DNA from 3 places in the Paenibacillus sp. cl6col genome. Region 1 is predicted to be linked to each of the others. Evidence: predicted binding sites of a transcription regulator. Region 1 holds the regulator's gene; each other region holds the start of a gene.
The links. The regulator LexA, encoded in region 1, represses DNA repair genes until DNA is damaged. The targets are predictions, from matches to a motif close to CGAACATATGTTCG.

Region 1 (3,287 bases):
CAGCGAACGTCGGCTTGCCTTGCTTCATTCGCTGTTTGTTTAACTTTTCACTATTTTGACGGACTTTACGTTCCCAACTGCGAGACATGAATTCGCAACCCCCTGTATAGTAAACGAATAATGTGAATCCATCGTTATCGATGAAGGTTCATTTAATGAACGATCCCGTTCGATCCAGAGTTATCTGTTCCTTCTTCATCTTCTACATAGCGAATAGTGTCTAATTGATTGCGTACCTGCTTGCGGAATAGAACCAAATATTCCTCGCGCAGTTTCGCGCGTTCTTCCATTTCCTCATCGCTCAGCCCAACTGTCTTATGTTTGCGGGCCAATTCATTAATTCGTGCAATAAGCTTGTCGATATTCATCAGGTACCTCCATGTGTGTAAGCATATGTTCTACTTTGACATGGAGGTAACAGCTTGTCAAGCAAGCAGCAAGAAAGCTTTTATATCGCAAAAAAGAGGCCTCTTCGGGCCTCCTACCTTCTGCTCTTATGTATAGGAATGCAAAGCTTCTCAACCGTAAATTCGACAATGACCCCGACTCATCGGATCGGAACGAGCAATACTTCTCCTGCCGGTAAGATATCACCTTTCAATTGATTCATCTCAACGATTTCATATATAAACTGACGCGTATCCGTATGTTCTGGCTTATAAGAGGATGCAATCCCCCAGAGTGTATCTCCAGGCTGAACAAGTACGCGCTCCACAGCAGCTCCATTTACAATTTCCGTTTGGCTATCATCCATGCCAAGCGCTTGAACAATGCTTCCACAAGTAATGAACAACAATACAATCAGGCTCATGATGAATCGAACACGTAAAGGAAACAAACGCTTCTTCTGAATAGGTTGTGAAGCTGTTGTCGACACCTTATAGATTGAACGATATGTTGTATACATCATAAATGACTCATCTCCCAAACACTTGTTCTGTTATCTTGTATAATTTAATCTAACACGAACACACGTTTGAGTCAATGCCTTTTTAGAACGTTCGTTCCCCTTTTTATATTATCGAAAAATAAGCATTTAGCCTCATTTAACTTTCTCTTGTTTCTCTCTCGTAATTTACGAACTTCTCACAATCTTTTTCTTCAGAATCTTTAGAACTTATGTTTGTACGAACGGAGGTTCTGTGGTATAATTTTGTCAAAAGAGTATTCATTGGAGTTGATACCCTTGTCTAAAATATCAAGTCGTCAACAAGCTATCCTTGATTTTATACGTGATGAAGTTCGAGCTAAAGGTTATCCGCCTTCTGTTCGTGAAATAGGCGAAGCCGTTGGTCTAGCATCCAGTTCCACTGTTCACGGTCATCTTGATCGACTCGAGAAGAAGGGATTCATTCGACGTGACCCTACGAAGCCTCGTGCTATTGAACTGCTTAGCCATGATCAATCTGAACGTTCAACAGACTTCTCTCGCTCCTTCGCACGCGTGCCGGTCGTTGGGAAAGTAACTGCAGGCGAGCCAATTACCGCAACAGAGAATATTGAAGATTACTTCCCTCTTCCTATGCATATGGTGGGAGATGACGAGAATGTATTCATGTTGTCGGTCATGGGTAATAGTATGATTGAGGCTGGTATACATAATGGCGACTTTGTCATCGTGCGTCAGCAGCAGACAGCGAACAACGGTGATATCGTGGTAGCCATGACTGAAGAAGATGAAGCAACGGTTAAGACTTTCTATCGTGAGAAGGATCATATCCGCTTGCAGCCTGAGAATCCAACCTATGAACCGATTCGCTTACAGCATGTAACGATTCTGGGCAAAGTTATTGGTTTGTTCCGTGATTTTCATTAAGACATTACATTGATGCCTCGTTCTCTTCTTTTTAAGAAGGGAGCGAGGCATTTTTGCTTTCTCATTATTTCATATCATTTGCTGAACAGTACCTGAACAATCTCATCTAGAAAAGAAGCTTCATAAAATTCGACTTTCTCTCCTTATCTTCATCGAAACAACCTCACCACTGTTCACTCTTATAAACCCTAATCGTTCGAGAGATTTATACCACATCGAATATATACACACATCAACTTTAGCAATAAATATTTATTGTATAACAATAATTTTTTATTGACTAAAAGTATTTATTTGAATAGGATAATACCTAATGATACACCTCGTATAACTGTTCAAAATTCATTTTCACGAACACAAGGTAGGAGATAACTATGAATAACTTTTTCAAACTAAAATCATTCCTCAATTTTGGCTGGCACCAGGCAATGTCCTGCTTGTTCCCCGCTTATATTTTCGCGATGTTGGCACTCACGAAGATCATAGACATTCCATTTATGCATCGCTATGATTTCCTATTGCTTGTTTGTATCTTGGCGCAGGTTCTAATGATCCGGTTTGGGATAGAAACAATGGATGAATGTAAAGTAATCTGTATGTTCCATTTCATCGGTCTTGCACTTGAAATATTTAAAATCCACATGGGATCATGGGGCTATCCGGAAGACGGTTGGTCTAAAATACTGGGTGTTCCTCTATATAGCGGATTTATGTACGCAAGTGTGGCAAGTTACTTATGTCAAGCGTGGCGACGACTGCAGGTCAAGGTAAATCGATACCCTTCTGCTTGGTTAACGATTCCGCTAGGTGCGGCGATTTACTTCAACTTCATGACTCATCACTTCATTTACGATTTGCGTTGGGTTTTGATGATTTTGCTATTCGTCATCTTCTTTAGAACCTACGTGGAATATACCGTATTAGGCGTGACACGAAGAATGCCGATTGTTCTGTCGTTCGTCTTAATCGGATTTTTTATATGGGTGGCTGAAAACATCGGGACTTTCTTGGGCGCATGGTATTATCCACATCAGACGAACGGCTGGAATCTCGTAAAGTGGGGAAAATTCAGCTCATGGTTTTTGCTTGTCATCGTTTCCTTCATGATCGTCGCCCATCTGAAGCATGTAAAAGGAGGACACTTCAAGAGAAATAGTCATACTCGCTTCAATGAGTCGACATTTCAGAAGTAAAACACAATCTTTTAAATACAAAAGCAAAAAACCTAGAGCCCTAACAGCTCTAGGTTTTGTTACAGTATTCCTTGAATTGCTACTAAAAACTCATATAAGAAATACCCCGCGAACCCAAATAAAATCAGTCCTGCGATAATAGACATCCGCTTAATCATAGTTCGGCTCATTACTCTTCTCGTGACAGCCACAATGGCAAGCAACCCAACATCATGGAGGAGGATACCAGCTAATATTCCTGCACCTACGATTAGAAATTTAGCCGGTTGTGTCGTATC
Region 2 (3,287 bases), 240 kb from region 1:
AATTTACAAATTTGTTGGCTGATTTCTTATCCGAACAAGACGACATGGTCGTTACTGGTGTTGCCTATAATGGCGAAGAGGTGCTCCAATTCCTTGAGCAGACGAGAGCGGTGCCTGACGTGCTCATTCTCGATATTATTATGCCTCATTTGGATGGTTTGGGTGTACTTGAGCGCTTGCGCAATATGGACTTGTCCCCGCAACCGAAGATCATTATGCTCACAGCCTTCGGCCAAGAGAGCATTACGCAACGTGCGGTTCAACTTGGCGCATCCTATTACATATTGAAGCCTTTCGATATGGACATTTTGGCGAATCGTATTAGACAGCTGGCAGGTGTTGCATCCAATGCTTCGGTAACTGGAGGATCTGCTAGTAACTTAATGACATCATCTGTATCGAAGTCGAATGTCGTACCGCTTGGCAAATCCAAAAACTTAGACGCGAATATCACGTCTATCATACATGAAATCGGTGTTCCTGCGCATATTAAGGGGTACCAGTACTTGCGCGAAGCAATCACGATGGTGTACAACAATATCGAAATTTTGGGCTCCATCACGAAAACGCTGTATCCAGCGATCGCGGAGAAGTACAAAACGACACCAAGCCGCGTTGAGCGGGCGATCCGCCATGCGATTGAAGTTGCATGGACTCGCGGCAACATCGACAGCATCAGCCGTCTCTTTGGTTACACAATCAACATAAGCAAGTCGAAGCCTACGAACAGCGAATTCATCGCGATGGTCGCTGATAAGCTGAGAATTGAGCATAAGGTGTCGTAAATGGCTCAACGGTGAGGCTTTGCGGGATCACAACGCAAATATAAAAATATCGATAAACTATTCACTATTTATGCAATAAATCCGTTGATTTATTGGGTCTGTGAAATACGTGCAGACGGAGGAATGGAATCGTGAAAGTAACATTATCCTCATATGAACAGTCGCTTTGACTTTTTAGTACTTGAATAGAGAGCATAGGGTTGATAAATTGGCGGATGTGAAAAAGGGTCATATCCGTCAATACATCTCCTATGTTCAAGAAAGAGGTAAGTACACAGTAGTAACTCGATTGCGCTGCTTTCAAAATCGTCCTTTTAATGGCTCGTCTTCTTTTTCTGAGAGTGGTTTCGTCAATTCCTATCCGATAAGCCATATGACGATTGATAATCTCGTAATGTCCTGAATCATTATTCGACTAATCCTCGTGTTTACCTTCGATAGTTAGTGGGAAATTTCCGTCCGCCAACGCTCAGATCCGTCAGCAACTCCCGTTCATGTACACGCGCAACCTTTCGTTAGCTTGAGTGGTTATGAGCGACCACAACATCCGCATGTTACTCGTATATCCGCGACACTTAAAATCCGCGCGTTTTCCTTCCGTATCGCGAGTTATTTCGTATACTTTAATTCCACGATTTCTGAACTCTCGTCTAATCTCCGTCATTCGTTACGCGATCCATTGCGGCCGAAATCATATCCGTATATATTTCCGGATTTCTCACGGAATCCGCGATAATCTGTTTATCGCGCTCGTATGCGGACAATATCATCGGGAGCAGTACGTATGATTTAATCAATTCGAGTTCCTCTCCGGTTGCCATCGTAGGAGGCATCGTTAATCACCTCGTGTAATATTTCGGTTAGTTTACATTATGGGAACGTTTGTTCTTATTATACGCCGATTCAAACGATCGAGCAACGTTATTATCCTCGGAAATAAATTCGACTATTTATTATATATAAGTTGAACTAATGCTAGCGACTAGAATAACTAATACAAAGCCGATCAGCCACCGTAAAGACCAGTTTGAGTCTTCCTTTCATTTCGTTCAGAAACGGTTTCAGTAATTTTGCATGATGAATACGGGCATTATCCAGTATTAAAACGATTTTTCCTATAGGATAAGCATCGACGACTTTCCGGCGAAATTGAGAAAAATCCTTCGACGGCTTCTCGCAGCAGCATACAGTCTTGTTTGTACTCCTCGATTAACTTTTCCATCCAATCTCTCCTTCATCATATTTTGTGTAACAGGTCATATACGATAATATGATTCTTCGTTAGAGAACAATAAACTTCATGGTTTTAACCAATAAAATGAAACCCAAAGAGATATATTCATTAAGTCCTCACATGTTTGTTCCACTATCTAAATTCTATATAATTTGTTGCCTCGGGCGTGTATCTCAACGGCTGGAGCATCAGTTCTATCTAAATGAATCTTCTAATGAAGAATATTGAAATATTGTACATGGCGATACGATGAGGACTGGGAAATTCTTCATAGAGGCATCAAATCAGGGGTGAACAAAGTATACCAGCTCATCAATTAAGAAGCTAAGCATCTTCGATGAAGTAATACTCAGTCAGATACAAAAGTCGAGAGTAGATGAGCATTGATCACAACGAGGTCAGTGCTTTTTTCATGGAATGAGAATAATCCAGGATGTTATTCGGAGTTAACGTGTATTACAATAGGTTTATAGAAAAATGTTCCAAACCAAAGGAGAATTTCTTGTACATGAGAACGATATTGGTCGCAGACGACGATGAAAATATAGTGGAACTGATAGGATTATATCTCCGAGCAGAAGGATTTCACGTTATTGAAGCACGGGATGGGATGGAGGCGCTACGGTACATGGATGCGGAGCGAGTCGATCTCGTCATTTTAGATATTATGATGCCGAATATGGATGGGTGGGAACTGTGCGAGGAGCTGCGCCGTTCACATCCTGATTTGCCTATCCTTATGGCTACAGCCAAAGGGGAACCCGGGCAGAAGGTAAGAGGATTCCAATTGGGAACGGATGATTATATAACGAAGCCATTCGATCCAGTGGAGCTGGTGATGCGCGTCAAAGCACTGCTCCGGCGTTACCGAATTGCATTCTCGCAGGTTGTGCAGCTTGGCCCGCTGCGCTTGGATCGAAGCAGTTATAAAGTAATGATGGAGGATGACGACTCTGTCATTACACTGCCACTGAAGGAATTTGAACTCTTGTTTAAGCTTGCGAGTTGCCCTGGGCAGATCTTAACGAGGGAACAGCTCATACAGGATATATGGGGGATGGACTATAAAGGGGACGACCGAACCGTTGACGTACATATTAAGCGGCTCCGTGAACGATTTTCCAACTACTCGGAGATCTTTAATATTGTGACTGCTCGCAGCCTCGGATATCGAATTGAGGTATGTCATGATTAAGACCCTGTACGTTCAAGTGGTGCTTACGTTCATATTAGCAATTATTATCGGCATTATTGCCGCCTTTTCTGTG
Region 3 (3,287 bases), on a different contig from region 1:
TCATGCAGTCGATATTGGATGCAGCCCAGGATGCAGGCAAGGTGCTGCGCCTTGTCGAATGGCGTCCTGCCGGCAAGGATCACCCGCAAATTGCGGGAGTGGATGAAGGCCATTATTTGAAGTTCGCCATCTTCGAGGTTCGCTCGAAGTAATCTTCCTAAAGTAGCGATAGGATAAGGAAGAATAAACAAGAAAAGCGCCATTCATTGCAGACAGGTTTGGGATCGTCTGCAATGAATGGCGCTTGCTGTATATATGGGATAAAGTCAGCAGTTAGCATATATTTGAATTTCTTCGGTTTCCTCACTCTATGCTCTTATTCCAGTTGTCGAACGGGTAATAAATGCGCCGCCAAGCCAGCGTCCATATCCACCAGACTGAGCCCAGTTGAGAGTGCCATCCAGTACCTGCTGGCCGCTTTTGGTTAAGAGGAGGTGACCAGCATCGGCTAATGGAGACTTGAAAGGTTCCGGCAAGGAGGATGAGGAGGGAGATAGCCCGAGCAGAGGAGCGTCTCCGCAGGTCATTCGGCGCAGGTACCCCCAGAATTGCATATCCCCAAGTCCATATTGCGGCAGTTGATTGCGAACAATCTCGAAGCACTTCTGAAATGTAACAGCTCCATCTTGAACTGCGCCTAGCGTGGATCGCTCTACAATCCCGATTCCATCCTGTGTTGAGGGGTAACGGGAGAGGTGGAATTGAAGCGCTTCCGTAATAGCGCAAAATGGAGCAGGGATACTGCTTGATTCCTGAGCCCATTGTGCAATTTTCAGTGGGTTTGGACTTGTATACGCAATCCAAGCAGAACGCATCCATTCGATGTGCTCAGCGGATAACCGTATGGCGGCATCTCGATAAGGGGCCAACTGCTCTCCCGTCAGCGCCCCAAATCCGAGATAGCGATCATGTTCAGCAATGGAGGCGATGTCGATCCAATATAGCTTGGCATGCGCATTCTCTTGTGTCAGGCGATCTACTAAGCGGAGCAGCATGGTAATGTCGAACAGATCGTGTTCGAACCATAATGCAATCTCTTGAGCAGGCAAAATATCTGATTTCCACGTGCGTTCCTGTTCATTTCCTCTTTGCAAAAAAACAGTGGAAGGCAGCCCGCACATTCGCTCCAATTGCAGCGCTCGATAAGCCAGATACTGCTCAAGCCTAGCGTATACGGGGCCTTCGGTCAGCAGCTCTGAATATACCCATACCTGCTCATTCCACAGCTGTTCGGCGACTTTGGTTAGCTGTATGGCAGTACAATTTCCATTGACAATATGTATCATGACAATCAGCCTCCTTATTCGAATAGAGGGTAGGTTGAACATGAGCCTCGCCTTCGATTACGAAGTTACATGATGCACTGCAACTCACAAGAAGCAGATGGCGAATATCGGCATCGTTTCCAAACATGTGTTCTATCGCTAGTTTGAAATATGATATAATGAAACCTAATGCTAGAATCGGGTGTAACCGAAATTATATACCAATTATTGGTTTGATCATAGTGTATCATATCGTGGCAAGTAGATGCCATGAATCGCATTTAGGGAAATGGAGGGATCACTTTGCCGTTGCATTTTGTCATCGGTCGTTCCGGCAGTGGCAAGACGGAGCATGTGTTAAGAAGCGTACGAGATGAGCTTCGCAGCCAAGCGGACGGGGCACCGATTATATGGATAGTCCCCGAACAGGCAACCTTTCAGGCAGAGCATGCTCTCATTCGTGAGGATGGAATCGCTGGCATATTGAGAGCGCAAGTACTAAGCTTCCGGCGACTTGCGTATCGCGTCATGCAAGAGGCTGGCGGCACTGCACTAACAGCGATCAATGAAGAGGGCAAGAAGATGCTGCTCTACAAGATTTTGCAGCGCCGCAAGTCAGATTTGCCTTTATTTGCGGGTGCAGCAGAACAATTCGGATTTATCGAGAAGCTTAACGATCTCTTTGATGAGATGAAGCGGTATCGAGTAGAGTCCAGTGAAGTTGAGGAGCATCTTGCTTTTTTGGACGCTCACATGACAGGACAACCGCTGTTATCCGCGAAGCTTCGCGACATTTCCAGCATCCTGCATGAGTTTGAATCGGAATTGGCTGGTCGTTACTTGGATGGGGAAGACGTGCTTGCTCGGTTGTCCGAGGGTGTTGCAGCATCGGAGTACGTGAAGAGCGCTGATATTTGGATTGACGGGTTTCACGGATTTACCCCACAAGAATATGCGGTTCTCGCTTCGCTCATTCTCCATGCGCCGAATGTAAGTGTGACGCTGTGTTTGGATAAGGCGTACGCGCTTGGCGAAGTTCCGCATGAGCTGAATTTGTTCCATCCGACGGCTACTACCATGCTGAAGCTGTTAGAGATGGCCGATACGCTTGGCGTGGACATCGGGAGTATAACGCATCTTGACTCGAACGAAGAACCACTTCCGCGTTATGCAACTTCCCCGAAGCTTGCTCATCTAGAGCGGCATTTTGAACGCAAAGTGCCCTATCGTGAGCCGGAAGTTAATGTGAAGAGCAAGGATAGCCATGCGTCCGATCACGATACGAATCGAGAGGTTACGGTGCAGGCGGCAGTACATCGCCGCGCCGAGGTTGAAGCGGTTGCTGGGGAAATGCTGCGGCGTGTGCGCAATGAGCAGGTACGCTGGCGGGACATGGCGGTAATGGTGCGGAACATTGCACATTATGGTGAGCTGATTGATACGGTATTCACCGAGGCGGGGATTCCCTATTTTACGGATCAGAAGAAATCAGTCCTGCATCATCCATTTGTTGAGATGACGCGAGCGGTGCTTGATATCATAATAGGCAATTGGAAATACGACGCAGTATTTCGGTTTGTCAAAACCGATTTTTTGCTGTCCGAAGATGGTTCGATTACAAGAGAGCACTTTGACAAGTTGGAGAACTATGTGCTTGCATGCGGCATCGAAGGGGGCAGGTGGACAAGCAAGCGTCCATGGCCTGCAATGCCGGAAATGTCGCTTGATCCTGATCATGCAGATGGAGCAGCGGAGGGCACAGCTGAAGAAGCTGAGGCTGTTGAACGGCCAAGACATGCTCCAGAGTGGGTGGAGCAATGCCGCAGCATCATTGCCGATCCGATTGCTGAGCTTGCACGCGCAATGAAGGCGAGCTCGAACGTTCGCGGCATGTGCGAGGCTATGTATGCGTTCTGGATGGCGCTTGGTGTGCCTCATAAGCTGGAGCGCATGAGCCAAGATGCTTTGCTTGACGGAGAGGTTCAACTATCACGGGAACATCGGCAAATATGGGGGGCTCTC

Region 2: the regulator LexA is predicted to act here: its motif matches at 1,717-1,730, upstream of BLS15_RS05110 (YhjD family protein).
Region 3: the regulator LexA is predicted to act here: its motif matches at 1,407-1,420, upstream of addB (helicase-exonuclease AddAB subunit AddB).

What each region holds. Positions count from the first base shown of each region.
Region 1 is NZ_FNAZ01000002.1:460,620-463,906, reverse strand. It holds gene BLS15_RS06270 (hypothetical protein) at 1-88, opposite strand, end outside; gene BLS15_RS06265 (DUF896 domain-containing protein) at 153-368, opposite strand; gene BLS15_RS06260 (LysM peptidoglycan-binding domain-containing protein) at 548-910, opposite strand; gene lexA (transcriptional repressor LexA) at 1,187-1,816, shown strand; gene BLS15_RS06250 (DUF817 domain-containing protein) at 2,191-3,009, shown strand; gene BLS15_RS06245 (LysE family translocator) at 3,069-3,287, opposite strand, start outside.
Region 2 is NZ_FNAZ01000002.1:219,376-222,662, forward strand. It holds gene spo0A (sporulation transcription factor Spo0A) at 1-785, shown strand, start outside; gene BLS15_RS05110 (YhjD family protein) at 1,436-1,618, opposite strand; partial or broken gene BLS15_RS05115 (transposase) at 1,803-1,943, opposite strand; gene BLS15_RS05120 (response regulator transcription factor) at 2,528-3,214, shown strand; gene BLS15_RS05125 (sensor histidine kinase) at 3,207-3,287, shown strand, end outside.
Region 3 is NZ_FNAZ01000003.1:566,267-569,553, reverse strand. It holds gene BLS15_RS10610 (class I SAM-dependent rRNA methyltransferase) at 1-152, shown strand, start outside; gene BLS15_RS10605 (DUF1835 domain-containing protein) at 309-1,286, opposite strand; gene addB (helicase-exonuclease AddAB subunit AddB) at 1,569-3,287, shown strand, end outside.